Regions from separate parts of the Cohnella herbarum genome, predicted to be linked through region 2. Evidence: riboswitches for the same ligand, from Rfam matches in the RefSeq annotation. Region 2 holds a riboswitch; each other region holds the start of a gene.
The links. Region 2 has a riboswitch for cyclic di-AMP ahead of HH215_RS27490 (hypothetical protein). Riboswitches for the same ligand answer to the same signal wherever they lie in the genome.
Positions count from the first base shown of each region.

Region 1: linked by a shared signal. The riboswitch ahead of HH215_RS07970 (KamA family radical SAM protein) and the one ahead of HH215_RS27490 (hypothetical protein) in region 2 are both predicted to bind cyclic di-AMP.
Region 3: linked by a shared signal. The riboswitch ahead of HH215_RS13620 (3D domain-containing protein) and the one ahead of HH215_RS27490 (hypothetical protein) in region 2 are both predicted to bind cyclic di-AMP.
Region 4: linked by a shared signal. The riboswitch ahead of HH215_RS31295 (CAP domain-containing protein) and the one ahead of HH215_RS27490 (hypothetical protein) in region 2 are both predicted to bind cyclic di-AMP.

Region 1 is NZ_CP051680.1:1,805,397-1,813,541, reverse strand. It holds gene HH215_RS07980 (methyl-accepting chemotaxis protein) at 1-733, shown strand, start outside; gene HH215_RS07975 (AI-2E family transporter) at 834-1,997, opposite strand; cyclic di-AMP (ydaO/yuaA leader) riboswitch at 2,119-2,258, shown strand; gene HH215_RS07970 (KamA family radical SAM protein) at 2,452-3,636, shown strand; gene HH215_RS07965 (DUF6199 family natural product biosynthesis protein) at 3,749-3,979, shown strand; gene HH215_RS07960 (PQQ-binding-like beta-propeller repeat protein) at 4,168-5,658, shown strand; gene HH215_RS07955 (hypothetical protein) at 5,698-6,864, opposite strand; gene HH215_RS07950 (VanW family protein) at 7,022-7,927, shown strand; gene HH215_RS07945 (GAF domain-containing sensor histidine kinase) at 7,998-8,145, shown strand, end outside.
Region 2 is NZ_CP051680.1:6,464,842-6,472,986, reverse strand. It holds gene kdpA (potassium-transporting ATPase subunit KdpA) at 1-1,574, opposite strand, end outside; gene HH215_RS37110 (potassium-transporting ATPase subunit F) at 1,655-1,732, opposite strand; gene HH215_RS27490 (hypothetical protein) at 1,877-2,287, opposite strand; cyclic di-AMP (ydaO/yuaA leader) riboswitch at 2,406-2,587, opposite strand; cyclic di-AMP (ydaO/yuaA leader) riboswitch at 2,681-2,876, opposite strand; cyclic di-AMP (ydaO/yuaA leader) riboswitch at 3,256-3,410, shown strand; gene HH215_RS27485 (hypothetical protein) at 3,425-3,865, shown strand; gene HH215_RS27480 (peptidylprolyl isomerase) at 4,019-4,711, shown strand; gene HH215_RS27475 (Rpn family recombination-promoting nuclease/putative transposase) at 4,891-5,292, opposite strand; gene HH215_RS27470 (stalk domain-containing protein) at 5,567-6,640, opposite strand; gene HH215_RS27465 (DNA-methyltransferase) at 6,804-7,790, shown strand; gene HH215_RS27460 (sporulation protein Cse60) at 7,882-8,064, shown strand; gene HH215_RS27455 (TetR/AcrR family transcriptional regulator) at 8,110-8,145, opposite strand, start outside.
Region 3 is NZ_CP051680.1:3,076,647-3,084,791, forward strand. It holds gene HH215_RS13590 (hypothetical protein) at 1-289, shown strand, start outside; gene HH215_RS36060 (hypothetical protein) at 831-1,157, shown strand; gene sdhB (succinate dehydrogenase iron-sulfur subunit) at 1,235-2,020, opposite strand; gene sdhA (succinate dehydrogenase flavoprotein subunit) at 2,024-3,781, opposite strand; gene HH215_RS13610 (succinate dehydrogenase cytochrome b558 subunit) at 3,800-4,471, opposite strand; gene HH215_RS13615 (LysR substrate-binding domain-containing protein) at 4,641-5,558, shown strand; cyclic di-AMP (ydaO/yuaA leader) riboswitch at 5,666-5,827, shown strand; gene HH215_RS13620 (3D domain-containing protein) at 5,833-6,486, shown strand; gene HH215_RS13625 (polysaccharide deacetylase family protein) at 6,626-7,450, opposite strand; gene HH215_RS13630 (potassium channel family protein) at 7,517-8,145, opposite strand, start outside.
Region 4 is NZ_CP051680.1:7,455,606-7,463,750, forward strand. It holds gene ku (non-homologous end joining protein Ku) at 1-724, opposite strand, end outside; gene HH215_RS31275 (hypothetical protein) at 843-1,019, shown strand; gene HH215_RS31280 (H-type small acid-soluble spore protein) at 1,016-1,198, shown strand; gene HH215_RS31285 (FAD-dependent oxidoreductase) at 1,311-1,874, shown strand; gene HH215_RS31290 (hypothetical protein) at 2,015-2,395, shown strand; gene HH215_RS31295 (CAP domain-containing protein) at 2,463-3,245, opposite strand; cyclic di-AMP (ydaO/yuaA leader) riboswitch at 3,252-3,382, opposite strand; gene HH215_RS31300 (VOC family protein) at 3,601-4,857, shown strand; gene HH215_RS31305 (GyrI-like domain-containing protein) at 4,889-5,383, shown strand; gene HH215_RS31310 (hypothetical protein) at 5,380-6,288, shown strand; gene thiL (thiamine-phosphate kinase) at 6,412-7,437, shown strand; gene tsaE (tRNA (adenosine(37)-N6)-threonylcarbamoyltransferase complex ATPase subunit type 1 TsaE) at 7,446-7,964, shown strand; gene tsaB (tRNA (adenosine(37)-N6)-threonylcarbamoyltransferase complex dimerization subunit type 1 TsaB) at 7,961-8,145, shown strand, end outside.

The DNA of each region.
Region 1 (8,145 bases), 3.7 Mb from region 2:
CAAGACGACGCAGGCGGCCGCGGACAGCGGCAGTCGCAATTTGGACAAGACGCAAGAAGAAGTCGCGAAGATCGACCGGGCGTTCACGAATATCCAGCAAAGCGTTACCCAACTGTCGGAGCAGTCGAGCCAAATTCTCGGCATCGTCGGGTATATGAGCGATATTTCCACGAAGACCAATCTGCTCTCGCTCAACGCGACGATCGAAGCGGCGCGCGCGGGCGAATACGGGCGGGGATTCGGGGTCGTCGCCGCCGAAATCCGCAAGCTGGCCGATCAAACGGCGCAATCCGCCGGCAGCATCGAATCGACGCTCAAGCGGATGAACCAGGACGTCGAGACGATCGTCGAGCTGATCGCCGACAGCTCTAAAACCGTCTATGAAGGAACGTCGGCCATTCGCGAAGCGGAGTCGAACATCAGGCAGATCGTCGATAATGTCGACGATCTGACTTCCCAAGTGATCGAAGCGGCTTCTTCCATAGGCCAGATCGCGGCGGGCAGCGGCAGCGTTGTCCGTTCGGCCGAAGAGATCAGCCGCGTGACGGAGGAAACATCTGCTTTCACCGAGCAGATGTCGGCTATGGTGCAGGAACAGACCGCCGTATTGAATGAGTTCGCCCAAACGTCGCAGCAGCTTCTGGAGGTGTCGGATTCGCTGAAAGCGGCGGTCGGCCACTTTAAGGTAGACGGGGAAAGCGCTAAGGATCCAACGTCGCCAGCGAAGCATTGATGCCGAGCGTTACCGAACATTATCCGTCGTTACCCTTACTTAAAAAAAGGGCATCTCGCAAGCCATTAGCCTGGCTAGCGAGATGCCCTTTTTATTCCGTTCACTCGGAAGCTTTCGGCTCCTCGACTTCGGGCGGTTCATATAGCCCAGTCCGCGCCTTGAACCATCGGAACAAGTGAGTGGCGATGACCTTAATGATCGCATAACCGGGAACCGCGAGAATAATGCCGATGATACCGAACAAATTCCCAGCGGCGATGATTACGAATATGATGGTGATCGGATGAACGTGCATCGTCTTTCCCATAATTTGCGGAGAGATGAATTTTCCTTCGATAAGCTGGACGATCGTCCAGACGATGACCATTTTCAACAACATGAACGGCGAAGTCATCATCGCCACGATCAGGGCTGGGGTAATGGCGATGACCGGTCCTAAATAAGGGACGATACTCGTGCAAGCGGCAATGACCGCAAGAACGAGCGAATAGTCCAAGCCGATAATCAGATAACCGATGTAGAGCAGAACGCCGATGCACAAGCTAACGACGATCTGTCCGCGTATGTAAGAGCTGATCTGTTGGTTCATCTCGAGCATAACGCCGAACGAACGCTGACGTAAGGAAGTCGGCAGAAAGCTGAGCACGAATGGAGACAGTTTCTTGCGGTCCTTCAATAGATAGAACAGTATGAACGGCACGGTGATGATGGCAAGCACAGTTTCCGTAATGCGGCCGACAAGATTCCCGATCCCGGACCATGCATTGTTCAACACCTCGGAGGCGCGACCCGAGAAATCGTTCACCAGCTTGCTGGAATCGATGCCGAGCGTATCCTGCAATTCGTTGAAGTATTCGTTCCCGATCAATTCCTCGAACTTCAGCTTCGCGTCCTGGCTATAATTCGGGAACTGTACGATCAAGCTCGTGATTTGCTCGCTTAGCAACGGAACGACCTTCATGACGACGAGCGTTAGGATGGTAATAATGACAAGGTACAAGACGATAATGGAATACACTCGTTTAATTTTACGAAGCTCGAGGTAATCCACGATCGGGTTAAGCAAGTAATAAGCGACTCCGGTCAGAAGAAAAGGAAGGAAGACCGTCTCGAAGATGACGATAAACGGATGAAATACGTACGAGATTTTGTCGAGTACGAGTATATTCAGGCTGATTAACAGTACGACGACAAGGAACAGGATTACTTTTTGGTTCATCAGCATCCATTTGATGCGATCAGACCATTTCCGCGCAGGTTGCATATGTGCCTTCCTCCTCTAATACTTCTTATTTTAATCGACTTTAGACCCTAAGAACAACTTGGCTTGGATCGGATATTCCCGAGGTTTACCACGTATTGACATCTCTTGGAGAATCCTCTATAGTAACCCTAAGCTTAGTTTCCGGCATTAGGCCGGAGAGCGGGGGAACCAGTTTTCTGGGGCGAATCATTCTACGCGAATGTAGGGAACCATCTATCCCGAGTCCGTCAGCTAACCTCGTCAGCTTTGGATGGGTCGGATTGTCGTGCGCAGATAAACTGCTCATTCTTTTGACCCGAACAAGGGTCTTTTTTGTTTTCTTTAGGCCCGGTATGCAGAAGGGATGGTCTTCTGGCATCGGGTCTATTTATTTTGAAACGAAGGGGGGATAGCAGGGGCTTGGAATGGATTCGTTCTCGAATTCGACCGAATATACCTTGAGGAGGAATATGCAATGCCGCAACCCAAGTATATTACCGATATCGGAAAAATCACTCACATCCCCGAGCAACAACGTGAGCAATTAAAATCGATCACCGATAAATTCGTCTTTCGCGTGAATGAGTACTATTTGAAACTGATCGATTGGAACGATCCGGACGACCCCATCCGCAAGCTCGTCATTCCCAATGAAGGGGAACTGCTGGAGTACGGAAGATGGGATGCCTCGGATGAAGACACTAACTACGTTGTGAAGGGCTGTCAACATAAGTACAGTTCGACCGCGCTGCTCATCGTCTCCGAAGTGTGCGGGGCGTATTGCCGATATTGTTTCCGCAAACGGTTGTTCCGCAACGACGTCAAGGAAGCGACCTCGGATATCGAGCCGGGACTGCAGTATATCGCGGAGCACCCGGAGATCAGCAACGTCCTCCTGACCGGAGGGGATAGCTTGATTCTTGCCACCTCTAAACTGCGCGCAATTTTGCATAGATTAAGGGAAATCGAACACGTTCAGATTATACGGCTAGGCTCCAAAATTCCGGTGTTCAACCCTATGCGTATCTATGAGGACGAGCTATTGCTCGAAGCTATACGCGAGTTCTCCAGCGCGAACAAGAGAATCTACGTCATGGCCCATATTAACCATCCAAGAGAGATTACGCCCGAAGCCGTTCGCGGGTTTCAAGCTTTACATGATGCAGGCGCGATCGTCGTGAACCAGACCCCGATTCTGAAAGGAATCAACGATGACGCGCAAGTGCTTGGCGAGCTTCTGGATAGATTGTCGTGGGCGGGAGTAACTCCTTATTATTTCTTCATTAACCGTCCAGTCGCGGGTAACGTAGACTTCGTGCTTCCGCTTGCCGAAGTATACGATCTCGTAGAGAAGGCTAAAGCCCGGACGTCCGGGTTGGGGAAAAGAGTGCGACTGTCGATGAGCCATACCTCGGGTAAAATCGAAATTCTGGCCATCGAGAACGGAAAAGCTTATTTGAAATACCACCAATCCCGCGACGGGCATTACGGTCGCTTCATGATCTTGGATTGCCCGGACGATGCCGCGTGGTTCGACGATCTGCCCGGCAGCGAGCAATACTGGAGCAAGCCTAACAAGAAGACGGATGCGGTCGTCTCGGTGAATGAGATGCCGGAACATCCTCAGCTTAGGGCTAATAAAATGATTATGGTTAAATAGGTACGAATAGACAGACCGTTTCGTTAGCCAAGTTAAGGCTTTCGGGACGGTCTTATCTATCCGGGTACGTACGTATTATCTACAAACATGTTAATGGGGGGGGGAAATGGGAGTGCCGCCGGAAGTGAATGCTTTTTCTTGGATTTTTTTCATATTCATGTGTTTATGGACCGGAATTGCATTGTTTGCAACGATAAATCCTTATTACTTCTGGAAGTTAGCTCAAAGCTGGAAAGCTTTAAGAGAACCGCCAAGGGCCTATTTTGTTTTTCAAAGGATCATTTCAGGGGTGTTTGCGCTTATTGGCTTATCGATTTTGTTGCTGCCGCATTTACTGCGCTAGTTGTTATAACGCAGTTTCTAGTATTTTTGTTGTAGTAAGATCCGTATTCGTTTAAGACTAGACGAAATCCCGGATCAAGTCGCTCATTATGACAAATATTCCCTTAATACTCGCCGACCGTTTGACATGCTTCTCGGAGTCTAGTAGGTACACTCTATTTATCCTAGGTTTTGGAGGAATAAATAGAGATGTCCCGAGGAAAAAAGACTTTCATCCTAGCACTATTAATCGTTTGTATGTACCAGGGAATCGCGCAAGCCGAAAGTCGTTACTCCTCGCAATGGAATAAGAAGCCTACAATCTCGCAAGCGTTTCCCGCCGTTTATACCGAAGTCGAGGGGATTTTGACCTTTCGAGGGAATAAGGAGAGAAGCGCTCCTTCCTTCGGCACGACGGAGATGAAGCGATTTAGCCCGAAGATCGTCTGGGAGAAAAAAACCAAGTCGAGCTCTTGGGGAGGCGGAGCGGGTTGGACGGGTCAGCCGGCCATCGTGAAATGGACTCCGGAAGTATTGCGCACGATGAACGTCAAAGAGAAGTTTCTCTCGCAACCTGATTTTACCGAAGTGATCTACGCGTCTCTCGACGGGTATGTCTATTTCATGGAGTTGAAGACCGGCGAGGAGACGCGCAGTCCAATCAAGATCGGCAATCCGATCAAAGGCAGCGTGTCGGTGGACGCAAGAGGTTACCCGCTCCTCTATGTCGGGGAGGGCATTCCCGAGAACGGCACGATCGGATTTAATCTGTTCAGCTTAACCGATCAGAAGAGATTGCTGCGCGTAAACGGCAAAGACCCGTTCGCCTACCGCACATGGGGAGCGTTCGATAGCTCGGCGATGTTCAATCGGCTGGACGATACACTTATCGTCGGCGGCGAGAACGGACTGGTCTACCATCTGAAGCTGAATACCGTTTTCGATCCGGCGAAAAAGAAAATATCCATCGATCCGATAATCAATAAATACAGATACAAGATTTCAGGCAATAATCATCAAGGTATCGAAAATTCGATCGCCATTCACGATAACCTGGCATATTTCGCGGATAATGGCGGCAGCGTGCAAGCGCTGAACTTAAATACTTACGAATCGGAATGGTCGCTTCCTCCCATCGATGACACCGATGCTACGATCGTGCTTGAAACGGAGAAGGGCATTCCTTATCTCTATACCGGTACCGAAGTGGACAAGCAAGGAAGGAAAGGAAATTCCTACCTCAGGAAGATCAACGGTTTAACGGGAGAGACGGTCTGGCAGAGCAAATACGCGAGTTTCTCGGTGCTCGGCGATCATCCGATTAACGGCGGATTACTGGCGACGCCCGTATTGGGGAAAAAGGAAATTTCCAACCTCGTGATCTTCACGATCGCCCGGTACGGGACGTTCAGCGGAGGATTAATGGTGGCTTTGGACAAGGCTACGGGGTTAGAGAAATGGAAGCTGCCGATGGCGAATTACGCCTGGTCTTCACCGGTGGACGTATACGATAAATCGGGGAAAGCGTATCTGATTCAAGCGGATTCCATCGGCAATATTTCCGTCATCTCAGCCAGCAACGGCAAAGTCGTCGGAAAATTAAGTATCGGTACGAACATCGAGTCATCGCCTGCCGTCTTCAACGATTATGCCGTCGTTGCTTCTCGCGGGGGCAAAATATACGGAATCAAGCTGGAGTAAGCAACGCACGGGTTCACACGGAGATTAGTCTAAAAAAGCTTATTTCTTGGATTTAGCGATTACGTCAACAATGCGCCATGGCTGCTGCGGAGTTTCCCGTTTGAATTGAAACGTATAGGTAGTTGCGCGATCCGAATGACCTTTGACGTGGAATTTGATCGGGAGTTTCATTTCCGCGACTAAGTCGGTTTCGGAGAATTTCGGGGTTATGCGTTTTTTGCCGGTCGGTAGATCAATGCGAATGGACTCGAGGGTATCTATCTTTGCGATGAAATACGACAATCGATCGCTTTCCACGTCTTGTGCAATAAGGGTTAGCATGTCCTTATCCTTCTGGTACATCGCTTCCACGAAGCTTTCCGCCAACAGATCCGGGGCAGCCGATTCGACGTACCGCTTAAGCTCGCCCGCAGCCTTATGCACCATCAATTGATGCGCGGGATCGGGAGTTTTGGATTTGTGCGAAGTACTGTCTTGGAAGTGGACGCAGAAGTGGCCCGAGAAGCCGTTATCGGGGATGCCGTCTCCGCCGTGAGGCATACCGTTCATCGAGGCCGCAATCCGTATTCGTCCGGTTTGAACAAGGACCGCTTTGCGCTTCCAGCTCCATTTTCCATCGTATATTTGCTTCATGATTTTCGAATCTTCTTTCGATATCGGCTGGACGTCCGCATGGCTGCTTCCCGCCCGTCGCTGTACGCGAAAAGTAAGTCCCGATTCCAATTCCGTTATAGAGAAGATGCTCTTGCGGCCGACGATTCGTTCTGCTTCCTCCCAGCTCATTAATTTGCCGTAATGGGATTGACGCACAATCTCGCCGTAATGCAATAGCGAACTCGTCACCTCGGAGGGAAGAACAAGCAACTGCGAGCTCGCGGTTTCCCACAATCGGCCGGAACGATCCAAACGATAGTGAGTCGTCTGATGACCGTTCGTGAATTGAACTTCGATATCCGCGAACAAGGAAGCCTCCTCGGTGGCTTCTTTTTTGGCTTTTATTATGCTTTTGATTATTTTCGCATTAACGATATCCAGCTTGCTGTACATCAAGGCATTGGAACTGGAACGAACGGTCATCGTCAATTCGGAGGCAGGGGCAGGGGGATTAGCGGCAGCTAAAGCTGACGATCGATATGCCTGCATCGGAAGTAATAAGCAGATCGCAATTGCAATAAAAGCAAACTTCCCACGAGTAAAATAGGACATTGATTTCCCTCCGATTCCTTTTTTTTATTTTCCGCATCGCGTCAAATAATTATGTAAGGGTGTGGGGGATAGTAGGAAGGCATGTGCCAAATCAAGCTTAGGAATCGATGTCGTATTGGGGGACTAAGAATTGGGATTTCATTGGCTCTTAGGAGTGATGATGCTCGTAGGTCAAACAGCTCTTCCGGATAGCGCAATCGTGGTCGATCATGATCAAACCGTTGCCAGCATTAAGCGATCGGATTACACGCTTCCTTATTTAGGGCTGCCCGTAGTGAACGAAAACAAGCTTGACAAGCTTATTGACGATGTCAGCAAACGCGTATATCGCGCTCCTGTCAACGCCGGTCTCGACGACGGGGGAAGGATCGTACCCGAACAAGCGGGAAGCGAATTGAATCGTTTTGCCTTCATGGATCGGGTGTACGGCTATATCGTCGAAGGCAAATCTTTACGGATTGAAGCACCGTTACGAAAGCTGCATCCTAAGGTAGATACCGAACTTCTGACTTCCATTCGGGAGAAACAGATCGGCGTCTATACGACTTATTTTAATTCAAACAACAAAAATCGTTCGCACAATATCAAACTCGCCGCCAAAGCCATCAACAATCATTACGTGTTTCCAGGGGAAACCTTCTCGTTTAATAAAGTCGTCGGGGAACGTTCCGCGAGCAAAGGTTACCAACGCGCTAAAGTAATCGTTAGAGGCGAAGTCGCGGAAGGGATCGGAGGCGGGATCTGTCAAATTTCCTCGACGCTGTTCAATGCTGCGGATCGCGCGGGGATGCAGATCGTTCAACGCTATTCGCATAGCAGAAGGGTTCCATACGTCCCGCCCGGACGCGATGCAACGGTGAGTTGGTACGGCCCTGATTTCTCCTTTCAGAATAATTACAGCTATCCCATTCTGATCCGGGCCGTCGTGTACGGAGGACAGGTGAGCATCATCCTGTATTCCGCCGACGAAGTGAACGAGAAGCCGCGGGAAGTTCCGAGAGCGTCAAAACGGTTGCCCGAAGAAGTGCCGGCCGACCAGAATGTTCAACGGATCATGCCATAACTCATTGTGTCTTAGGGGGCGAAAGCAGTAAAATAGTTAAATCCGGCTACAAAGGGGAGGAGATGAACGCATGCCGAGGGAGATTCGCACGAATGAGCTGTTAGCCCTTAAGGAAATCGCGGAGCTTCTCAACACGACGAATGAAATGAACGAGATGTTGAACGACGTGTTGCAAAAGCTTATGGAGGTAACCGCCTTTACGACGGGATGGATCTTCC
Region 2 (8,145 bases):
TTGTTATCCGTCCGGAAAGTACCGACCGTCTCAGGCACCCATTGCTTGCGTACCAAGGATCCCGCGACGGCTAGCATCGCAATCATCGAAACGTAACGCCCCAGCAGCATAACGAGCCCCGTCATAATGTTCCAGAACGGCGTATTGTCCGCCAATCCCTCGAAACCCGAACCGTTATTGGCCGCGGAAGACGTATATTCGTATAACACTTGAGTGATGCCGTGCGATCCCGGATTCGTAATGGACCCTTGACCCAGGTCCGTCAGGAAGGATATCGCGGTCGGCACGAGAATAATGAAAGGATGCGCCAGAATGGCGATCGCGATCAGCTTCATCTCCCGAGGCTCGATTTTCCGCCCCAGAAACTCCGGTGTCCTTCCCACCATTAATCCGCATAAGAATACGCCCAGCATTGCGTACATTAGCATATTGATCAGTCCGACGCCTTTGCCCCCGAACACGACGTTCAGCATCATTTCTCCTAGCGTTCCGAGACCTCCGAGCGGAGTGAGCGTATCGTGCATGTTGTTGACCGTTCCCGTCGTCGCCGCCGTCGTGACCGCGGAGAAGAGCGAGGACTGCGGAATGCCGAATCGGACTTCCTTGCCTTCCATGCTGCCTTGCGAAGAATCGATCCCCATAGCGCTGATGGCCGGATTTCCGCGAAGCTCCGAGAAATAGATCAGCGAGAGGAATAAGAGGAACAACGTCATCATCGCGCTGAATACGACCCAGCCTTGCTTGCCGTTCTTTGCGAACCGTCCATATACATAAGGAAGAGATGCTGGCAGAACCCACATGGACAAGATCTCGACGATGTTCGTCAGAGGATTCGGATTCTCGAACGGATGCGCCGAGTTCACTCCGAAGAATCCGCCGCCATTCGTGCCCAGATGCTTAATGGATTCCAATGCCGCTACCGGACCGATGGCAATGTTCTGCACTGCGCCTTCAAGCGTAGTCACGGTTAACGTCGGATCTAGCGTTAGCGGTACTTGCAGGGAGACAAGCAGCAATGTGACCACGACGGCCGCCGGAAGGAAAATACGGGTATGCGCTTTGACGAAATCTTCGAAAAAGTTCCCTAGCGTTTCTCCCTTGGTCGTAATCCCTCTAATAAACGCCATGGCAACCGAAAAACCGGTAGCGGCCGAGGTGAACATCATCATCGTGATAACGGCCATCTGCGAGAAATAGGACAAGCCGGATTCGCCGCTGTAATGCTGTAAGTTCGTATTCGTAATAAAACTGACGATGGTGTTAAAAGAAAGCGTCTGTTCCATGTTATCTATGCCGCTCGGATTAAACGGCAAGTACTTCTGCAGCCGCAAGATTAAGTATCCGACGGCCACGAGCACGATGTTGGTCAATAGAAAGCTTAAAGCGTACTTTTTCCATGTCATCCCGCTCCGGTTCTTAAGTCCGATCAGCAGGTAAATAAATCTTTCGAACGGTCCGAAAATGCGGTCTTGCCGGTTCGGTTCATTGGAGAATACGTGATAGACGTACGATCCGACCGGTTTCACGAGCAAGACAAGAACCGCGATCACGATAACGATTTGCAGAATGCCCATATAGCCTTTCCTCCTCTATCTTTATGACAACCGAGCGTCTCGTTCAAGACCGGCTATCGGTTGCACATGCAACGAACGGATTAGAACTTCTCTGGATTCACTAAGGCGTAAATTAAATATAGAAAGATGAATACGGTGAAGATCGATACGATGATCATTTTCGCTCGCCTCCCGCATCGTTGACGACCCGGTCGCACCAAGCCATAAAGCCGTAAAATATCGCGAACGTTGCCGCCAGCAGCAAAACCATATAAAGATCTAGCATGAAGCAGCCTCCTCAAAGGTTAATAGAACTAAACGTCTTACGATTTCAAATCGTCCGTAATAAGAAATCCGTAGTCTTGCGCGCCGCTGTGAATGACGTAATCGACGCCTAAGCTTTTGTATACGTTTCGGGGATTCTGGCTGCCCGTAATGACGTAAATCGGTTTGGATGTCCAACTCCGGCAAATCTGGACGTACCTGCAGCATAAATTCAAACTTTTCTCGAAAAGATATACTTTACCGACTCCGACCTCGGGGATTAACCAAGAATCTTCTTTGGTCGTATTTACCACAATAATGTGTTCAGCCCCGAGGCCTCTTATACGTTCGTATTCGGCCGTGTTATTAACGATCGCCGCATACGGGATATTTTTCTGCTTCAATAACTTCATGAATCGTTCGCCAGCAACATTAGGGGCCGATACGAGCACGACGTCCCGGTTAACCATTCCGTTCATCTCCTGTTCTCAGTCGAAAAAAGGCAACAAAAAAGAAGCCCAGTGAAGAGGAACTCTTCTCGTGGCTTCTTGGGCGCGGCTATAGAAGCCGTCTCCAATCACGATCATCGTTGCCTCTCTCGGTACGCTTACGAGGTTAGCTGTCGGATTCGGGCGTGAGAGTCGCCCTACCTTCCGGCCCGGAGCTGGAGCTCCTTGCCTTCCGGATTCACCCCATGAATTCCTCGTTCCGGAATCCGTTTGGTTCCCCCGCTTCCCGGTCTACTACCGGAAACTCAGCGATCAATAAACATAACAAAAACCGCAAGGAATAATCCCCTGCGGCCTATTCGGTCACAAGTTCATCATCCTCTCTCCACTGCGCGCGTCCATGAAACGACGATCGGTTGCACGCATCAACGCTTACGAGGTTAGCTGTCGGATTCGGGCGGTGAGAGTCGCCCTACCCGAAGCGGCCGCATCCTAGGTGCGGTCGCTTCGGGATTCACCCCGGACGGCGACGTTCGGCTCTCACACCGAATGAACGCCATCGATTGGTTCCCCCGTTTTCCCATTTCGGAAAACTCAGCGATTACGAATGGAACAATATCAAAATCATGAATCGAATATTACTCCTGCCCCCAACCTTTGTAAAGCAATCCCAATTCCGCCTGTAGAGCAAATTACGTCAACGTGGTAAATCGTACCGCTTACAATTGACGCGATCTCCAGAATACTCTTTTTATCTCTCTATTTCTCGGTTTTTAACAAAAGTCAGCATATATCCCGATCACCGTCCCGATCGCTTTTCAACCCGAAAACCGTGAATGAAAGCTAGAGCGAGCTTAAGCCTCCCAAATGCACGAAAGAAGTGGTTTTATCGGATTAAATATCCGTAATTTGCACGAAATCGCCATTAGGTGGACAGATTTGGAATTGCCTCTATATTTACAAAGCATCCCGACTGGAGTTATATTCGGATTTGTCTAACGCTGAATTCCTTAACGGGAAGCGGGGGAACCATCGCGGCCGCGGCCGCTGGGGTGAATCCGGAAGGATAATGATATCCGAAGGTAGGGCGACTCTCGCGCCCGAATCCGACAGCTAACCTCGCAAGCGTAATTTGAGAGAATTCAAGGAGTGCTTAGGATGGCGGAAGAAATCAGAATTACGAGCTTTCAATTGTATCTGTTCGAAGATCCCCGCGATTTACCCGATGGCGCATGCGCCAAAAACGACGCGAACTGCCGGTACGGTTTGCTCAGAATCTCCTGCTGTGGCCGGGTCGGATGGAGCGAATGCGTGCTGTCCGAGAACAAAAAGTATTTCGACTTAGCCCAATGGGCCGCTTTCCTGCAATATTTCCATAAGCCTACTTTAACGGAAGCCTATGAAACGGTAGATCATCTCCATGATAGATGGGGGGATACGAAATCGGAGCTGGTCCGATCGGCGCTGAACGATCTGAATTCCCAGTTTCAGAACGACAATAGCGGATCTCATCAACGCCGAGGGCCTTCCGCGTATCGCTACTCCATGGATCCCGCTTCATTAATGGAGCATTGTCGGGCTCATTATGAAATCGTGTAATTATAGTTTGGGCACGCTATGATTCGCCTCGCCGCGATCCCCCGGATCGCGGCTTTGACATGACATAAACGTTTGTTAACTAAGCCGCGGTGGAATCCTTTTCGAGCAAATGTTATGATACGAGAGGATATAGAGGACAAGGGGGATTTGAAATTGAAATCCGCAAAAATTCGATTTACCGTCTCGCTGCTTACGATCATTGCGTTATTGGCTATCGTAACGGGATGCGGCGGCAAGGAAAAAAATCAAACCGATGCATCGGCCACAGGTAACGGCGCGGCATCCACACAGGAGGCTTCCCCAATGAGCGAAGTAGACACATCCGGCGACAACCCGATCGTCACCATTGAAATGGACAGCGGCAAAATCATCAAAGTCGAGCTTTACCCTAAAGTAGCGCCGAATACGGTAAACAACTTTGTCTCCCTCGTGAACAAAGGCTTCTACGACGGCACGATCTTCCATCGGATCATCCCCGGCTTCATGATTCAGGGCGGCGACCCTGACGGTACGGGAATGGGCGGACCCGACTACTCGATCGCCGGAGAATTCACGCAAAACGGCTTCGAGAACAAGCTGAAACATACGGCCGGCGTTCTCTCCATGGCGCGCGCGCAAAATCCGGACAGCGCCGGATCGCAGTTCTTCTTGATGGTCGCGGACTCTCCGCATCTAGACGGAGCCTATGCCGCTTTCGGCAAAGTTACCGAGGGTATGGATGTCGTGAACGAGATCGTAGCGCTGCCTAGAAACTCCAACGATCGCCCGAACACGCCTCCGGTCATGAAGAAAGTGACCGTGGATACCCGCGGCGCCGCCGTTCCGGAACCGGAAATCATTAAGTAAATGCAAGAATAGAGCTTGAAGCTCTTTCTACCTAACAAGGATCACTCCTCGGTAAACCTTACCCTAAGAGTGATCCTTGTTTTATTTATGCAAATACCCGTGAACCCCAATTAGCAACTCCGCCGCTTCGGCGCGGGTTAGCAACACTTCCGGGTTAACCGGTTGCTACTTGCAAATGATTATTTGAGTTTGTTTAATTCTTCAATCGTAAGACCGGTGAGCTTCATTATTGTCTCGATGTCCAATCCGATCGCGAACATGTTTCTTGCGATCTCTTGTTTCCCTTCAATCCTTCCATCTCGCTTACCTTGCTGAATACCCTTTTGCTCGCCGATTTCAATTCCTTCTCTGATTCCCGCTCTTCTCGCGGCTGACATCGCGCTATTGTATTCGATGAACGCTTCTTCTCGAGCTTCATACAAACGAAGCGTTTCCTCATCGCAACTTAGCCGTTGCAGGCGTTCCTCAGCTGTTTTAATCGTGGAATCCATAGTAACCAACTCCTCTAATTGTTGTTCTGTGATCTTCTCGTCCAGAAACAATAACCATCGGTGTAACGGATTATTCAGATCATGCTGCATCAAGCGAAATTAATCGAGCCAACGAATAGCTTGCTAAGGTAGAAGAGCGTTCTCTTATCCATAGCATGGTCAACAATCATCATTATCCCCCTCAGTATAACATTTCAGATAGCTGTAACAAAACATGAAAAAGCCGCTACGTCTTCCCCGATTAAGGGAAAACTAGCGGCGTGTGCTTCACGTCCGTATAGATTTCTACTTTAAAATAGCACAGATTGTCTATCTACAACAGTGGAAACCAACTTAAAGGTCGGCCATCAACAACGTTATCGAATTATTTGAGCTCCCCGTACGTAATCTCGAACTCCGGCATCCCCGCCGCATACGGCGTATACTCGTACTGCCCGAAATAGATAACGACGCCGTTATGTTTCAGGAAAAAGTCTCTGTCCGGTTCGATCGTCTCGAAAGGGCTAATCAATCCAAGCCCGCGCGCTTTGATCTGACTCTTGATTTTATCGTTGATGATCGACACGTACTTGGCATTGCCCTCCGTAACGTCCTTCAGCTTCAACAACTCGCCCGTCGTCAGATCGAACGTATAGGGCACGCGGGCGGTCGAACCATGAGCGCCTCCCGTGTAGATATAATAGTCTACATACAAGCTGAGTTTCCCTTGCTCGTTATACGTGATCGTGTAGGTTCCGTCAAAGGAAACATCCGGAAGGGAATCATCCCCGTCTCCCAGCGCTTCATTCAGCGAATCCCGGGCAGCGGCGGCATTCGTTTCCGCTTCGGATTTCAACAAGTCATTGATTTTCTTCTGAACGTCCGCGTTCGCGTAGCCCGAGATTTGCGGGTAATGGATGATCAGCGATTTCTTGTCGCCGACTTCCTTAAGGGCTGCCGTCGAGATCTTGAGGTCGTTCTCCTTGATCGCTTCTACCCCGATCAACTTCGTTGCCGTATCGAAAGACACCCCGTATCCCATCCGCTCTAACAAGAAACGAAAAGGAACATAGGTCGTGTTGTTCTGCACGATCGCCGGCAAACCGTAATTTTGTTGCTCGTTCAGCATCGCGCTCCCATCTTTCAGGTTAAGCACGAGTTCCCTATCGCGGCCGGTCACCGTTACCGTTTGCTTCGCCTTGTTCCAGTCCGTCGTCAACCCGACGTGTTTGTTTAAGCTGCGTATGGCAATATAGGTCGTATTGTCCGTGTTTAACGCGGACAAGCTTGTCTTAACTCCTTCGACAGCGATCGCTTGATCGATGATTTTATAATTGCTATTCGAAGCCGCGCTCGCATGTTGCGTAACCGGTCCGGCTAGTGGAGCCGCCGCCAGCATTGCCGCGACCGTAAGCGCGATGAATCCTCGTTTTCCCTGTTGCTCCGATATCTTCTTCATATTCATCTTCCTTTCTCGATGCGATTTAGGTTGAATCCTAACCCCTTGCACACTATAGACGATAGAGATGCGATAATAGTTCTAGAGATAATCAATGAAAGAAAGGAACGATTCCTTTATAATAAATCTAGCTCCCAGCGAATAGATTAGGCGGTGCATGAAGGTGTCTGACAATGATAAGCAAAGAGCCGGAAGAAACCGGACGATCACGCTGAACGATTCCGAGAAAATAAAGTACGGCGCTCGACTGACCCGGTTGACCGCGAAGGCGGCACCGGAAGAAATCATTAACCGCACGATCCACCAAAACCTATTCGAAGCGCTCGACTATTTGCCGGATGCGTTCGTCGACCTCCTGTTCGTCGATCCTCCTTACAACTTAACCAAATCCTTTAACGGGAAAACCTTTAACCAAATGAATCAACGACAATATACGGAATGGCTTGACGAGTGGTTCTCGCGTATCGTCCGGATCTTGAAACCCCATGCTACGGTCTATATTTGCGGCGATTGGCGTTCAAGCCACTCGATTTTCGAAGTCGCATCCAAGTATTTGAACGTCATCAACCGCATTACCTGGGAACGGGAAAAAGGCCGGGGCGCGTTATCCAACTGGAAAAATGCCTCGGAGGACATTTGGCACTGCACGAAATCAAGCGACTATAAGTTCTACGTAGAGCGCGTGAAGGTCAAGAGAAAGGTAATCGCCCCCTATCGCACGGAAGAAGGCGCGCCGAAAGATTGGGAGGACGATTCCGACGGCAAATTCCGACTCACGCATCCGTCCAATCTGTGGACGGATTTGACGGTCCCCTTCTGGTCGATGCCGGAGAATACCGACCATCCGACGCAGAAGCCGGAGAAGCTGCTCGCGAAGATTATTCTGGCAAGCTCGGACGAGAACGACGTCGTATTCGATCCTTTCAGCGGAGCGGGAACGACCTCGGTCGTCGCGAAGAAGTTAAACAGGCGATACGTGGGCATCGAGATCGACGAAACTTACTGCTGCCTTACCGAGAAGAGGCTGGAAACGGCCGAGCAAGACCCTTCGATCCAAGGTTATTCGGAAGGGGTGTTCTGGGAACGGAATACGCTGCGAGAGCAAGGCAAGTCGGCCAAGCCGGACAGGCAGGTTGACACTCGTAACTGACCATGCTATGTTGAACGCAACTAGGCATTTCGCATGATAGGGCGGATGACTACCTTATTTATAATTACACGTACAAGGAGTGCATGCCACGATGATACAAGTAAAAGAATTTTTAGATACCGACATGTCTCTTGCGGAGAAAAGGGTAAATGAATTTCTTGCGGAACTCGCCGACGATCAAGTCATTAATATTTGTTACGGATCGATCAACAAAGTGACGCCGACTAAATTAAGCGAGCAAAGAAGCGCGATATTGGTCGTCTATAGGAAATAGCCCCTTTGGCATACATAAGTTCAAACAAAAACGGGATGGATCGGGTTAACCCCTCTCCACCCCGTTTTTGTTTGAACTTAT
Region 3 (8,145 bases), 3.4 Mb from region 2:
GGAATTATGCACCACATTGCTTCGTTTATTTTTTAGCCAATTTCAAGATGTTCAAGTACCTGAGCAAGTCACTCAACTTGGCGAAAAGGAAGTCATCAAATTCGCACTTAGACTCGCCCGCCCATTTCGTCCGATCGATGTATCACGAAATTTTCAGATCAATTACAGAACAACCATGAGGATTATTCGGCAGCTATTAGCAAAGGGCTGGATTGTACCTGTCATTACCGGTAAAGGCGATAGAGTCGTATGGTATAGAGTCGCTGATGGGGCTATTCATTTTATTTGATAATATCCGATGTCGGTGCAGAAGTAGCTATTCCGGAGTAGCTAATTCAAGACAAACTCACCTAATACTACCGAGCTTAATGCATAAATGCGCTTTCTCGTTCAAGTACCAATGAACCATTGACTGGATAATGACTGTCCAGCTAATCTAAAATTCTACTCACTCCAGCCGACAGAAAATCTAAGTGTAAAAATTACATTTAGATTTGCCTAAATTCCTCGTTTCCACCATCTAAATGTAAAAGATACACTTAATTTGACTGAATTCGTGTTAAATCGAAATATTCGCCTGAACTAGTTGTATTTTTTACACTTAGTCATTCGAGCGAGAAAAACTCCACAAACTAGTTGTATTTTTTACACTTAGGTGTACGGGCGGCTGATTTACTGGGACTACTGGAGCTATTCGAGCTACTGAGGCTACTGGAGGCTACTGGAAGTTACTGGGACTACTGGAGCTACTGGGGCTACTGGAGCTACTGGAGCTACTGGAGCTACTGGAGCTACTGGAGCTACTGGAGCTACTGGAGCTACTGGGACTATTGGAGCTACTGAGGCTACTGGATTTACTGGAGCTAAAGAGGCTACTGGGACTACTGGAGCTACTCGAGCTACTCGAGCTACTTAGGCTACTGGATTTACTGGAGCTACTGAGGCTACTGGAGCTAAAGAGGCTGCTGGGACTACTGGAGCTACTGAGGCTAATGGAGCTAAAGAGGCTGCTGGGACTACTGGGACTACTGGAGCTACTGGAGCTACTGGAGCTACTCGAGCTACTTAGGCTACTGGAGCTACTGGATTTTACTGGGGCTACTGGAGCTACTGGAGCTACTGGATTTTACTGGGGCTACTGGAGTTACTGGAGCTAGTCGAGTTTTGCCAAGTTTGCCAAAGTTCCCCCAAACAAGAAACGCCCTCCCCGAAGGGAAGGCGGCGTTTCTTTGTATTACATGCCAAGCCATTGCTTGAACAGTTGCTTGGTCGTGTCTCTGTTCATCGCCGCGATGGAAGTCGTTAGCGGGATGCCTTTCGGACAGGAGCGAACGCAGTTCTGCGAGTTACCGCAGCCTTCGATGCCGCCTTCTTCCATCAGCGCGTCAAGACGCTCGTGAGCGTTCATTTCGCCCGTTGGATGGGCGTTGAACAAGCGAACTTGCGAGATCGACGCCGGGCCGATGAAGCTGTTCCTATCGTTGACGTTCGGGCAAGCCTCGAGGCAAACGCCGCAAGTCATGCACTTGGACAGCTCGTAAGCCCATTGGCGTTTCGATTCGGCCATGCGAGGACCCGGTCCAAGATCGTACGTACCGTCGATCGGAATCCAAGCTTTAACCTTCTTAAGCGCGTTGAACATCCGTTCGCGGTTGATGACCAAATCCCTTACGACAGGGAAAGTCGCCATCGGCTCCAAGCGAATCGGCTGCTCCAGCTTATCGATGAGCGAGCTGCACGCTTGGCGCGGCTTGCCGTTGATGACCATCGAGCAAGCTCCGCACACTTCTTCCAGACAGTTGGATTCCCAGCAGACCGGAGCGGTTTTCTCTCCGTTGGATTTAACGGGATTGCGCTGAATTTCCATCAACGCGCTAATGACGTTCATATTCGGGCGGTACGGAACTTCGAATTCCTCCGTGAATGGGGAGGCATCCGGACGTTCCCGTCGCGTAATGATGAACTTGACTTTACGACCCGTAGCCGTGGTCGCTTTCGTTGCAGTAGTAGCTTCCGCCATGACTTAGCCCTCCTTCTTCTTGTTGGTGGAGTAGTCGCGCTTCCGCGGCTTAATCAACGATACATCGACGTCCTCGTACGAAATCTGCGGACCTTCCGGCGTAAACGACGCTAAAGTCGTCTTCAAGAAGTTATCGTCGTCGCGTTCAGGGAAGTCCGGCTTATAGTGAGCTCCGCGGCTTTCGTCGCGTTGAAGCGCCCCTGCCGTCATCGCCTCGGCCAGCTCAAGCATGTTCCACAGCTGACGGGTAAACGCCGCTCCCGCGTTATTCCAATTCGCGGTATCGTTGATATTAATATTTTTGTAACGCTGTTTGAGTTCCTTGATCTTGCCGATGGTCTCTTCCAGCTTCTTGTTGTAACGGACGACGGTCATGTTGTTCGTCATCCATTCGCCGAGCTCTCTGCTCAATACATAAGCGTTTTCCTTGCCGTCCATTTTCAGGATCGACTCGAATTTGTTCGCTTGTTTTTTGCGCTCGTTCTCGAATACGCTCTCCGATACGTCCTCGGCCGATTTTTTCAATCCACGGATGTACTCGATCGCTTTCGGTCCGGTTACCATGCCGCCGAAGATCGCGGACAACAAGGAGTTCGCGCCGAGACGGTTCGCGCCGTGATATTGATAATCGCACTCTCCGCAAGCGAATAGCCCCGGAACGTTCGTCATTTGATTGTAATCGACCCACAAGCCGCCCATCGAATAGTGAACCGCCGGGAAGATCTGCATCGGAATTTTCCGCGGATCGTCTCCGGTGAACTTCTCGTAGATTTCGATAATTCCTCCAAGCTTAACGTCAAGCTCCTTCGGATCCTTATGCGAAAGATCGAGATAAACTCTGTTCTCGCCGTTGATGCCGAGATTCTGGTTTACGCACACGTCGAAGATTTCGCGAGTCGCGATATCCCGCGGAACGAGGTTACCGTATGCCGGATATTTTTCTTCGAGGAAGTACCAAGGCTTGCCGTCTTTATAGGTCCAGATCCGGCCGCCTTCTCCCCTTGCCGATTCGCTCATGAGACGGTTTTTGTCGTCGCCGGGAATCGCGGTCGGGTGAATCTGAATGAACTCCCCGTTCGCATAATGCACGCCTTGCTGATAAACCGCGCTCGCCGCCGTTCCCGTATTGATTACGGAGTTCGTCGTTTTGCCGAAAATAATCCCGGGACCGCCGGTGGCCAGAATGACCGCATCGCCGCGGAACGTGACCGATTCCATCGTGCGCAGATCTTGCGCGGAAATCCCGCGGCAAACTCCGTCGTCATCGATGACCGCTCCCGTAAATTCCCAATGCTCGAATTTCTGCACCAGTCCCGCGACTTCCCAACGCCGAACCTGCTCGTCCAGCGCGTACAACAGTTGCTGTCCCGTCGTAGCTCCGGCGAATGCCGTACGGTGATATTGCGTTCCTCCGAACCGGCGGAAATCGAGCAATCCTTCCGGGGTACGGCTGAACATTACGCCCATCCGGTCCATCAAGTGGATAATGCCGGGCGCCGCTTCGCACATTGCTTTAACCGGAGGTTGATTCGCGAGGAAGTCGCCTCCATACACCGTATCGTCAAAGTGCTCCCAAGGGGAATCGCCTTCGCCTTTTGTATTTACAGCTCCGTTAATACCGCCTTGCGCGCATACGGAGTGAGATCTTTTAACCGGTACCAGCGAGAATAGATCGACCCGAACTCCCGCTTCCGCCGCTTTAATCGTCGCCATTAATCCGGCAAGTCCGCCTCCGACGACAATTACTTTTTGAGTAGCCATAATTTGTTTCTCCTCCCTCTAACCGATCGAGACTGAACTTAACGCCGTTGCTGCAGCCGATGCGAACTCGTCGCCGCGGAATGCGAACAAGGACAACAAGAACAGTGCCGACAAGATTACGAAGATGACCATGCAAATATTAGAGGAAACTTTCTGAGCGCGCGGGCCAACCGTAATTCCCCAGCTCACCAAGAAAGCCCACAAACCGTTCGCGAAGTGGAACGTCGCGGCGATTACGCCGATGATGTAAGCCGTGAAGACGAGCGGGTCGCTAACGATTCCGTTCATGTGTTGACCCAGTTCTTCATGCGTAACGTTGCCGAGCGTAATCTGGAATCGGGTTTCGTAGAAATGCCATGCCACGAAAATAAACGTGATTACCCCCGTAATCCGTTGCAACGTGAACGCCCAGTTGCGGCCATAGCTGAATCGGCCCGTGTTAATGTTCGATTGATACGCGATGTACAGTCCGTATACCCCATGGAATAAAATGGGCAACCAGATAACGAACAATTCCAGCCAGAATACAAGAGGTACGCTGTTCAAGAAGTCGATGCTTTTCGTGAAGCCCTCCTGTCCGCCTTCGTAAGCGGAATAGTTCGTCAGCGCATGCTCGATAATGAACAATCCAAGCGGAATTACGCCAAGCAACGAATGAAGCTTTCTCGGTAAATAAGAATTACCTTTCATGTCTGTGTTCGATCTCCTTTCGCATCCGTGCTTCGACTTCAGATGACGAAGTTTCCATACGTCACCATTTTGTCACCGCTTTTAAGGTTACCCTATTTTCGCTTATAATGGAACTGCTTATTTAATATTAAAACTTATAACTAAAACGCATAAGAGGATGGTGTTCCCTGTGCTCGAAGATATGCGGCTATTCGCGACGATTGTAGAACAAACAAGCCTAAACAAAGCAGCGGAAAGATTAAACCTGTCGCAACCCGCCCTGTCCCGCCGTTTAGCCCGGCTTGAATCGGAGCTTGAGGTCGACCTGTTCCGAAGAATCGGCAAGCGACTCGAACTAACGGCAGCCGGACAAGTCACTTACGAATTCGCGCTTGAGTTACGACAATTCCACGGCAGCTATTTACAGAAACTGAACGCTTTCAAATCGTCGGAAGCGCACGTAGCTACGATCGGAGCCAGCTTGACGACTCTCCAGACGACGCTGCCCGATCTTATTACCGCAATTACCGAGAAGCACCCTAATCTTGAGATTAAAGCCGTCACGGGCAAGTCGCACGAAATCGCCACGCTCGTTAAAGAACGCAAAGTCGATTTCGGAATCGTAGCCTCGTCCGTCATCTACGATCCCGCTATTACCAGTTTACCCTTGTTTGAAGATCATCTTATCCTCGTCCTTCCGAGAACGCATATTATATTAGAAAGAACGCAATTGGAAATGTCCGATCTCGACGGCCTTCCGATGATTCTTTTTGCGCCGGGAACGTGGTACCGAACTCTGACAGACGAATTATTAAAAAAATATAACCTTAAGCCGGATGTCCGGATGGAAATCGACTCTTTCGAGGCCATTATTCGGTTATTATCCGCTTGCCGCGCGGGCACTTTGCTTCCTAAATCTTACCTGCGCGAGCAAGTTCTCATCGATAACGATTTATACCTCGTGCGCATCAAAGAGCTTGAGGGGACTAAGCGGACGACGTCTCTCATTCACGGCGACCCGGTCTGGCTCGCTCCTTCGACGCGCTATTTGATCGAGGAAACGACCGCCTATTTCGACCGCGGGGCAAACCGTCTCAAAGAATCTTAATCTAACGAAAAAATCGGTCCGACTCCTGATTTTTCCTGTTTTAACCGCCTGCTCGCTATGGTACCTTTTACAGGTAGTTGGGGCGCCCTTCTTAGGAACGCAACAACAAAACATTCCGGCCAAAACCGTCAGGTGCGGGGGGACAAGTATTAAAAGCACATACTCGAAACGAACCTATACATGTGCAGGGGTGAAGCGCAATCGCGCAGGGCTGATCTCCCAGTCCGAATCCGACAGCTAACCTCGCCGGCCCATCTCTAGGAGGATATACGTAATGAAACACGGTTTGAAAAAATTGAGCATACGATCTTCAGCGCTTCTTCTTGGAGCGGCATTGGCACTACCGGGACTGACAGCACACGCGGCAACGACTCACACCGCTAAAAATTCCGATACGTTTTGGAAGCTTTCAACCCAATACAAAGTGCCGCTTCAGAAATTGATGAACGCGAACCCTTCCGTCGATCCTTTGAATATCTACACCGGATTAAAGCTTGTGATCCCGAGCAGCACGGCCAACTCCGGGAGCGCTTCCAAGGCGACAGCCGCTGCCGACTCGAGCAAGCCCGTCCAAATGCAATCGACGTCGACCGCGGAGTCGCTCGCTTACTCCAAAATTATCGACATTAAAGCTTCGGCTTATTCGGCTGCTGCCGAGGAGAACGGCGGATGGGGGGCTGTCGATTATTTCGGCAATCCGCTTAAGCTCGGAACGATAGCCGTGGACCCGAAAGTCATCGCCTTCGGAACGAGAGTATACATTGAAGGATACGATTTCAATGGCTTGCCTCAGGGAGGCATGTACGCGCGGGCATTGGATGCGGGTGGCGCGATCAAGGGCAAACGAATCGATATTTTCGTTCCGGGTTCCCGTTCTTTCGTCTCGAGTTTCGGTTTTCAGAACGTCAAAGTCTACATTTTAGAATAGTTCCGGCCATTCGAATATCGCGCGCTATAAATAAACCTAGGCTCCGATTGCGGACCCTAGGTTTATTTAATCCGTTCACTCCGCAACCATACAATTCGTAAGCTGCCTACCTGACCGATTTCCACGGTCGGGTACGATTTTACTGCCCTTTTCTGCGTTCGGGAATATCCAGCAGATCGGTTAAAGTCACGGGCTCGTAATGATTCGCGCGCAACCAGTCGATAATTTGCGGAAGCGCCTTGACCGTACCGGACAAGCTCTGTCCTTGTCCGCCTCCGGCATGCATCAGCACGACGGAACCCGGCCGTACCGAGCGGGTGACGTTCCGAAACACCTGATCCGAGCTTAACTGTCGCCAATCCGATGAATCCACATCCCAATTCACTACCGTATATCCTCTTTTTTTCGCCCAGTCCAGATGTTTTGGTAAAATCTCCCCGTATGGAGGACGCACTAGCCTTGGTTTAAACCCGACGATCCCCTCGATCACGTGCTCCGCTCGTTCGATCTGCTCTTGCACCTTCGCGAAGTTCAGCTTAGAGAAATTAGGGTGGCTATACGAATGATTACCTAGGTTATGGCCCTCCCGGTGGATTCGTTTGACTAAATCCGGATGTTTCGAGCTGCGGGTTCCTACGACGAAGAAAGTCGCATGAACCTTCTTGGCTTTCAGGACGTCCAGAACCTGCGGCGTGAACCGGGGGTCCGGCACGTCGTCGAACGTTAACGCGACTTTGCGCGAACCCCGGGACGCGGACAATACGAACACGCCTTCATACTTGCGTTCATATTCGGACCAATGATTGCCGGACGGCTTAACCTGCGTTGTTCCAGCTGCATAAGCGGCATGCGCACCAGTACAATCCCCCAACAAAGACAAAAGGGTGACGGCGCTTACCAGCGCCATCACCACCGATCTAAAGCGCGACATCGTCATCTCGCCAATCCCCCCATAACCGCTCATTCTAACTATATCCTGAACGAATGGGATGGATTTCATTCAACTCTCGCTAATAACTTTTCCAGCCGGCTATTGTCCGATCGACTCTTGGAATTGCTCGATCTGATCATTCGTGCCGATAACGACCATCACGTCGTCCTTCGATAAGGTATCCTTCGCCACGGGAGCGATGATGATCCCCTTCGGTTTGTTGATAGCCACGATGCTGCAACCGAATCTCCCCCTCGGGTTCACATCGTCCAGCGACTTGCCCGACAGGCATTCCGGAACCGCAAGCTCCGCTATCGTATATTGCTTGGACAGCTCGATATAATCCAACAAGTTCGGCGAAACGAGCTGATGGGCCACGCGAACCCCCATATCCCGTTCCGGATAGATAATCCTGTCCACGCCGACCCGCTCCAATACGCGGCCGTGCAGATCGGATACCGCTTTCGCCACGACCTTCTTGACGCCGAGATCCTTCAACAGAATCGTTGCCAGTATACTCGCCTGTATATCGTCCCCGATCGCCACGACGCCGCAATCGAAGTTCCGGGCGCCGATCGAACGCAGCACCTCTTCCTCCGTAGCGTCCGCAACGACCGCGTGCGTAAGAATGTTGGACAGTTCTTGTACTTTCTCTTCGTCGCGGTCCACGCCAAGCACTTCATAACCTAATTTGATCAACTCCGCGCCTAAACTCGATCCGAACCGTC
Region 4 (8,145 bases), 990 kb from region 2:
CGTTCGTTTTTTCCGCGGCGGGAGCGGTAACGATGTCGGGGCCCTCTCCGGATATTTTACGCTGAATAGCTTCCTGAAGGCTGATTCGGTAATCGTCGGTATACTTGTTCGGATCGAATGGCGTCGATAGCTGTTCGATTAGCATTTTCGCCATAGTAAGCTCCCGTTCGTTCACCGTCGTCTGTTCGGGTAAATTCGGCACTAGCTGCAACGAACGGATTTCATCCGGATAATGCATCGTTTCCATGCAGATGCAATTGTCGACGGCTCGAATGGCCGCGAGGCTGCTTTTGCTGCGGATCGCAATTTTGGCAATGCCGATTTTGCCGGATTGGCGCATCGCTTCCAGCAACAGATTGTATGCCCCCGACCCGGCTTGATCCGGAGATAAATAATAAGCCTTCTGGTAATACAGCGGGTCGATTTCCGTCAAATCGACGAAATCCAGGATTTGAATCGTTCTCGTATTTTCCGGCTTGATGGCATCGAGTTCATCGGAATCGAATAAGACGAACCTGCCCTTCTCATACTCGTACCCTTTCGAGATTTCATCCCATTGGACTTCCTTCTCGCAATGAGGGCAAGTTCGAACGTTCGAGATTGGCGTGCCGCACTCCTTATGGATCATTCGCAAGTGGATGTCCTTGTCTTCGGTAGCGGTGAACATTTTGACGGGGACGTGTACCAATCCGAAGCTGATGGCGCCTTTCCACACGGTATGCATGGGCGGATCTCCTTTTCGTTTTTTCGTCGTCTTAAGGTTCCCACTCCGCATGGAAACCAACCGTGCAGGGAATATTGGAAAAGGTCGAAAAGTCAATATCGGGAGGTAGATCGCCAACATGGATACGGAAAATAAGGATCAAGTGGTCGCGGATTCGATGCACGAGGGAAGAGACGTTTACGACATGGACGTTGATCGCATGATTAACGAAGGTTTAGGCGGAGGGCAAGTCACGTTGCAGAACGGATTAATTTCGGAAACGACGACGGGAACGATGGAGGAGGATATTCCGTGAATGCTCAAAGAGCGCAGGAGATTTACGATTCCTCGGATAACATCGCCGTTCGATTAGATGACGGACAATCGGTGTGGATAGAAAAAGTGGACGTCGAGAACGGCGTGGCGACGGTGCAAGTCGGACAAAATCCGACCGATACACAGACGGTAGGCGTCGAGCGGCTGAAGGAGCATTAATGTCGAAGGAAGCGTAACGACCGGGAGATACGATGGGCTTACTTTTTGAAAGCAGGTCAAGCTCGTGCTACAATAAGGTGAGTTCCATAATATCCCTTAAGGAGTGGTTGTTATGTACGATATCGCCATTATCGGCGGAGGTCCGGCAGGCGCGAGCGCGGCAATCTTCACTGCGAAGGCAGGGAAGAAAACGCTCGTTATCGATAGTGACCAAAGCGTAACGAAACGAGCTTGGTTGGAAAATCACTATGGAACAGAGGGAATCTCGGGTCCCGACCTCGTCGCGGCCGGTAAAAGACAAGCCGCGAAATTCGGAGCGGAATTCGTAGTCGCGAAAGCTACGAAGCTAACGGCAGGGGACGGTTTCATCAAGATCGAGACCGAGGGAGAAACGTACGAAGCGGGTCATGTTATTCTGGCTACGGGGATGTTCGTCGACGCAGCCGAGGCTAGCGGCGTTCGCACGAAGCCGGGAACGGAGCCGCGGATCAAGACGATCGTCGATTGCACGCCGGAAGGCAAGACGAGCATCGACAATATCTGGGCTGCCGGTACCGTGGCCGGAGTTAGCATGCACACGATTATTACCGCCGGAGACGGCGCTAAAGTCGCGATTAACGTCATTAGCGAGATCAATGGCGAGCGTTACGTCGACCATGACGTATTGAAGTCTTAAATAGATCATGATCCTGTCCATCCCATTTCGTTCTTTGAACGGATGGGATGTTTTATTCTACAGGAAGCAACATATTTCATTCGTACGGCGACCAAATTTCTGGTACAATCATCCGTACATGGATGATGGGAGTTGGAACAATGAATCACGAATTAAAGGATATGTTACAATCCGTTATTCGAGAAGAATTAGCGCCTGTTCATCAACGATTAGAGCGGATTGAAACACGGTTAGATCGAGTAGAAGAGCGGTTAGATCGAGTAGAAGAGCGGTTAGACCGGGTAGAAGTACGGCTAGATCGAATGGAAACGCGGTTAGAGAACGTGGAGACGCGGTTAGATCAGGTAGAAACACGCTTAGAAGCATTAGAAGAAGATTCTCAACTGATTAAACGGGCTGTACTGGAAACAAACGAGAGCGTTAAGCGTTATGAGGCTATTCAGGAGAGCCAGCAGCGGATCATCGAATTGCTCTCGTCCAGGTCGATTGAGCAAGAAGCTCAGTTGAAACGAATTGTTTGATGGTTTCATGTAAAAAAAAAGGCATCGCAATCCGCATGGGCGGTTCGCGATGCCTTTTCGGTTTTTACTATGCGATGAATTCTTGAACCCATACGCCGTTATAATAAGCTACGCCGATCGTCGTGAAGTTCGCGCTCAGAATGTTCGCGCGATGACCGGAGCTGTTCATCCATGCCGTCATGACTTCTTGCGGAGTACGCTGACCTTTGGCGATATTCTCGCCGGCATATCTGTAGCTGATTCCGTATTGCTTCATCATGTCGAACGGCGAACCGTAAGTCGGAGAATTGTGGTCGAAGTAACCGTTATTGTACATGTCTTTCGCTTTGTCCAACGCCATTTTCGTTAGCGTGGCATTCGACATTTTCAACGCGCTCAAGCCTGCTTTCGCGCGCTCTTGGTTAACGATAGATACGACTTCGGTAGCGTAAGCGGATGTAGCAACCGTTCCAGAACCTGTGCCTGTTCCAGAACCTGCGCCCGTTCCATTACCTGTACCGGAACCTGTTCCGGTGCTAGGCTTGCTCGGTTGAGTCACTTGACCGTTGCCGGAACCCGTACCCGGTTTGCTAGGCTGCGTCACTTGACCGTTGCCCGAATTTTCCGTGCCTGTTCCGGGTTTGGATACGACGGGATATTTGCCTTGCATGATTTGTTGCAATAGCGTGTTCAGATCGATGCCTAGACGGCTCGTGACTTGCGTGATCGTTGTTGTCTGCGCGTAGTTGCTTCCGGACGTGCCTGCCGCGGATGCTGCGCCAATGCCTGTCGGAATGGATACGGCGAGTGCCAACGTACCTAATATGAGAGTCTTCTTCAGACCTTTATTGTGCTTGTGATGCTTGTTCATGAATGATGTTCCTCCCTTGTTTGCCTGCGGAGTTAGCTGTCGGGTTAGGACCAAAGTTGCCCCGCCGCATGTTGCGCGGCTTCACCCCATGGTGGTGGGTTCTCCGCGTCCGTTGTGGACTTCGGCTGGAATATCTCAAAGTCTATCAGCTAGCGGAAGCGAAATCATTTCATAAATCCTGCCAAGCGGAACGATCGACGCCCGTTTTTGTTGACTTGGCGGCGTTTAGAATCTCAAATAATATTATTCTCATAATCCATTAAGCAGGAATTCCCAGTAAAAAAGGCGAATGTATATTCGTATAAGGGTGGCGAGACTAAACCGGCATTGCACGTAAATCGAAGGGAGCAAAAGAATGAAACTCGAAGCGCGCATCGCGTGGAAAGAACCGTTTAACGTAGTAGGGGAGAAGATTCGGTATACGCCGAAGCATCATACGCCGAATTCTAAAAACGAAATCAGCAAGCTTTGGCAGCGCTTTAACACTCGCGGGGAAGAAATCCTCCATTTCGACGGAAAAAGCTACGGGATGTGTATATTCGGACCGGAGGATATGCCGGGGCAAGCCTTCGATTACATTGCCGGGGCAGGAGTCGCCGCAATCGGGAATATCCCCGAGGGGATGGTGGCCGAATCGTTCGCAGGCGGTCTGTACTGCGTCATACAGCGAAGAGGGCCTATTGATGAAATTGGAGAGGCCTTTCAATATTACGAAAGCGCTTGGCTTCCGAATTCCGATTACGAGCCGGCCGGCGGAGTCCATTTCGAATTATATGACGATCGGTACAAAGGCAACGATAACCCGGATTCGGTCATGGAATTGTGGTTTTCTATTCGTAGAAAACACGAGTTGCCCATTGAAAATCGAGCGGCGAGTTTGTTCGTCCACGTGACGGATTTAAGGCGAGCGACAGAGTGGTATAGCAAGCTGCTAGGATTACCGATTATGGAGGAACGGATGAACGGAGGTCCGGTATACTGGTTTGATTTGCCCGGTACGGGGCTCGTTCTCGACTCGGATGCCAACAACCATAACAATCCGGACTGGCAGCAAGAGAAACCGCTCGTTATGTTAGCGGCATCGGACATCGATCGTGCTTACGCATACATCTGCAGGAAGGCGCAAGTGCTGTCCGAACCCCATCGTTTCGATGGGATGGCGTATTTTAATTTCTATGATCCGGAAGGAAAAGCCGTCATGGTTTGTTGGAGCGCGGACGGAGGCAAGGAGTATGGGCTTCCCGTTACGGACAGCCCGGTGAAGGCTAACATAGGCGGAGTATTCGTCAATGTGAAGAATATGGAGAAAGCGGCAAGCTGGTACTGCGAACTGCTTGGAGTGCCACTGGATGAAGAGTCGGTTAAGCAGTCGGTTTATTCCGTTCCGGTAACGCGTGGAGCTTCGCTTTTATTAGACGACAACCGGTACCGCAATCATGAAGCATTCGAAATTCTCTTTATGTTCGATACCGACGATATCGATTCCGCTTACGATTTTGCCGCCGATCAAGGGATGACATTTCACGGAGAGCTAGAGCGGCATGGCGAAATATCCTTCTTCGTCTTGAAAGATCCGGACGGGAACTTGATTATGGTGTGCCAAGGTCGATAAGTAAATATTCGAATTTAAGGGAGGGGTTTCGTTGCGGGTATCCATCGAACAAAAACAACCGTTAAGAGTCGCCGTAATCCGAAGCGAGTGCAATGGGAAAGAAGTTAGATTAGCGTGGCAACGCGTTCAAGAGCTGTTGAAGAACCACCCCGCCGTATGCAACGACGAATTCGGGCATGTGATCATTCCGGAATGGCAATGGTCGACGGGCGTGACTACGTTATGGACGGGAGTGGAGGTCGGCGGCTTTGATGACCTTCCGGATGGGTTGGAGACGATAACGATTCCCGGGCGTAAGTTCGCCAAAATAACGGTGAAAGGCAATAGAGAAAGGTTAGAGGAGACTTACGCCTTTCTGACCGATTGGTTTCGGACCGAAGGGTACGAGCGAGATATGAACGAAGGTTCTTACGGATACGAGGCCAATCGCTTGAAGCCGATCAATCCGTTCCTCGTGCCGGCGGACGAGATCGATGAGTTCGACTTCGATATCTATGCTCCGATAAAGGAGAACGTGCAATCATGACGAAAAAGCTTGGCAGGGAAGCGTTTGGAAGAGCACGGCAGTTTTTATTAACGGGCGGCGCAAGGAAGCTGGAGGCTGCTTTGTTCCGATATGAGTTCGAGCGGGGCTCTATTGAGGATGTCTATCTCGAGTTAGAGAAATTTCAGAACGATGACGGAGGATTCGGTCGGGCATTGGAACCGGATCTTCGGTGCGCGGCCTCATCGGCTCTGGCAACGACGACCGCGCTTCAGCTATTGCTGAGCGAGAATATACGGAACGAGGCAATGATCGGGCGCGCCATGCAATACTTGGTGAACTCCTATAACGATAACCGGACTGGCTGGGACATCATACCGAAGGAAGCGGAGTTATCCTCAAGAGCCATTTGGTGGAACTACGGCGCATTCGAAGATCACTGGGGAAATCCGAACGCGGAAATCGTCGGATACTTCAATGTAGTTCCGGTTGCCGGACATTCGGATCTGACAGCCGAGTTAAACGACTATGCATCGCAATATTTGCAGGAAAAAAGCGATCTAAAAGAAATGCATGAAATGTTATGTTATGTCCGTTGGGCGAATACCCTATCGAAGGAGGCGTACGAAGCGATCGGCAATAAGCTCGACGAGTTTATCGACAATTGCGTAGCGAGGATGCCAGAAGATCGCATCGGATACGGTTGTCCTCCCCTAATGCTCGTGGATTCACCGAAATCCCGTTACTACGCGAAATATGAAGCGGTTATTCCTGGAGACCTCGATCAGATGATCGAATCCCAGGGAGCGGACGGAACTTGGTTGCCGAACTGGACTTGGGGAAGGTTCGAGGACGAATGGGAGACGGCCAAGACGGAATGGCAGGGGATTATAACGTTAAACTCCTTACGAACGTTGCGGAGATTCGGTCGGCTCGACACGGAATAAAGAGGTCATTCGGCCATATGGCTTTCAAGACCCGATCGGCAACGCCTGCCGAACGGGTCTTTGCATGTTCAGGCGCACCCCGATATAATTAAGGACAAAATGACGACGAAAAGAGGTAACGCCGTGCCGCCACTGGACGAATTCGGACGCATTCGCGCCTGGACGGAAGGTCGTCAGTCCCAGGAGTTCTTTGACCGGGCAGGCGTTACGCTCGGCATCGGAGACGACGCGGCCGTCGTGACCGATTCACCTGGACAGGAATGGTTGCTTGCCATGGATACGATGGTGGAAGAAGTTCATTTCCGCAACGAGACGATGGGTGCCGAGGATATCGGGTACAAAGCGCTTGCGGCTAACGTGAGCGACATCGCGGCGATGGGCGGCTTTCCGAAGTTCGCGCTGGTATCGGTATGCGTTCCTCCTTCTTGGGACGCAGCACGTATGAAACGGCTGTACGACGGTATATATGCTTGCGCGGAAAGATACGGGGTGGCAGTCATCGGTGGAGATACTACCTCGGCTCCAACGCATCTTGTCGTAGCGGTAACGCTCATCGGCACCGTCGAAGCCGGCCGAGCGATTCGCCGAGATGGCGCAAAAGCAGGGCAGTTCGTGTTCCTAACCGGGCCTACGGGCTTGTCGGCGGGGGGACTGCACGGCATGCTAAGAAACGGACATTCCGAGAAATCTTCGCTTCCGACTCCGTCAAGGCTCATTCAAGCCCATCAACGTCCGATTCCATCGGTCAAGGCGGGCCGCCTTTTGTTGGAACAAGGATGGGGAGCGTCGCTTAACGACGTAAGCGACGGCGTTGCCAGCGAAGCCTGGGAAATCGCGGAAGCTTCGGGCGTGAGATTGCGGCTGAAGGAAACGCAATTGCCGCTCTCCGGCGAACTCGCCGCGTATTCTCGCGATAATGGCTTGGATCCGCTAGATTTCGTTCTCTATGGCGGGGAAGATTACGTACTTCTAGGCACCGCCGACCGGGAATACGAACAAGCGATGAAGGAGCGTTTTCGATCGGAAGGCATTCCGTTGTTTATCATCGGCGAAGTGGAAGAGGGATTGCCGGGAGTGTTCGCAGAAACGGCGGCGGGAGCGACCAAGCCGGTAAGCAAGCGCGGTTATAATCATTTTCCGAAGGGGTAAAGGAAATCATGCAACGGAAATTAACGAACGATTCGCCGACGAAGTACGTTCGGGAAGCGATTGCCGAGAAGAGCACGGTAGAGTTTGCCGAAGCGGTGGCCAAGCTTGCGGGACCCGGAGACGTTATTGCGTTGGACGGCGACTTAGGCGCAGGTAAAACGCGTTTCTCGCAAGCGTTCGCGGCCGCGATCGGCGTCGAAGGCATCGTGAACAGTCCTACTTATACGATTATTAAAGAATATGAGGGAGTACATTTCCCTTTTTATCATATGGACGTCTATCGGCTGTCCCTGGAAGAAGCGGATGAGCTTGGATTGGACGAGTATTTCCATGGGGAAGGCGTAACTTTGGTGGAATGGGCATCCTTGATTGAGCCTCTTCTGCCTGAAGAACGGCTACACCTTTATATTGAGACGACGGGTCCGCAATCTCGTACGATAACTTGTCGACCGGTCGGTGCGAAATACGAACTATGGTGCAGCCAATTAGAATGGCAGCGGGTTGAGAAGGAGGATCCTACGGCATGACGGCACAGAATGCAAGGCATGGCGATCGCTCCGTTACGGTTCTAAGCTTCGATACGTCGACGGCGGCTTTCGCGGCCGCGATCGTTAGAGATGGAACGATGCTCGATTCCATTGTTTCCTTCACGGAACGGAATCATTCGGTTAGAATTCTATCCGAGATCAAGGAACTTCTTAGCCGCAA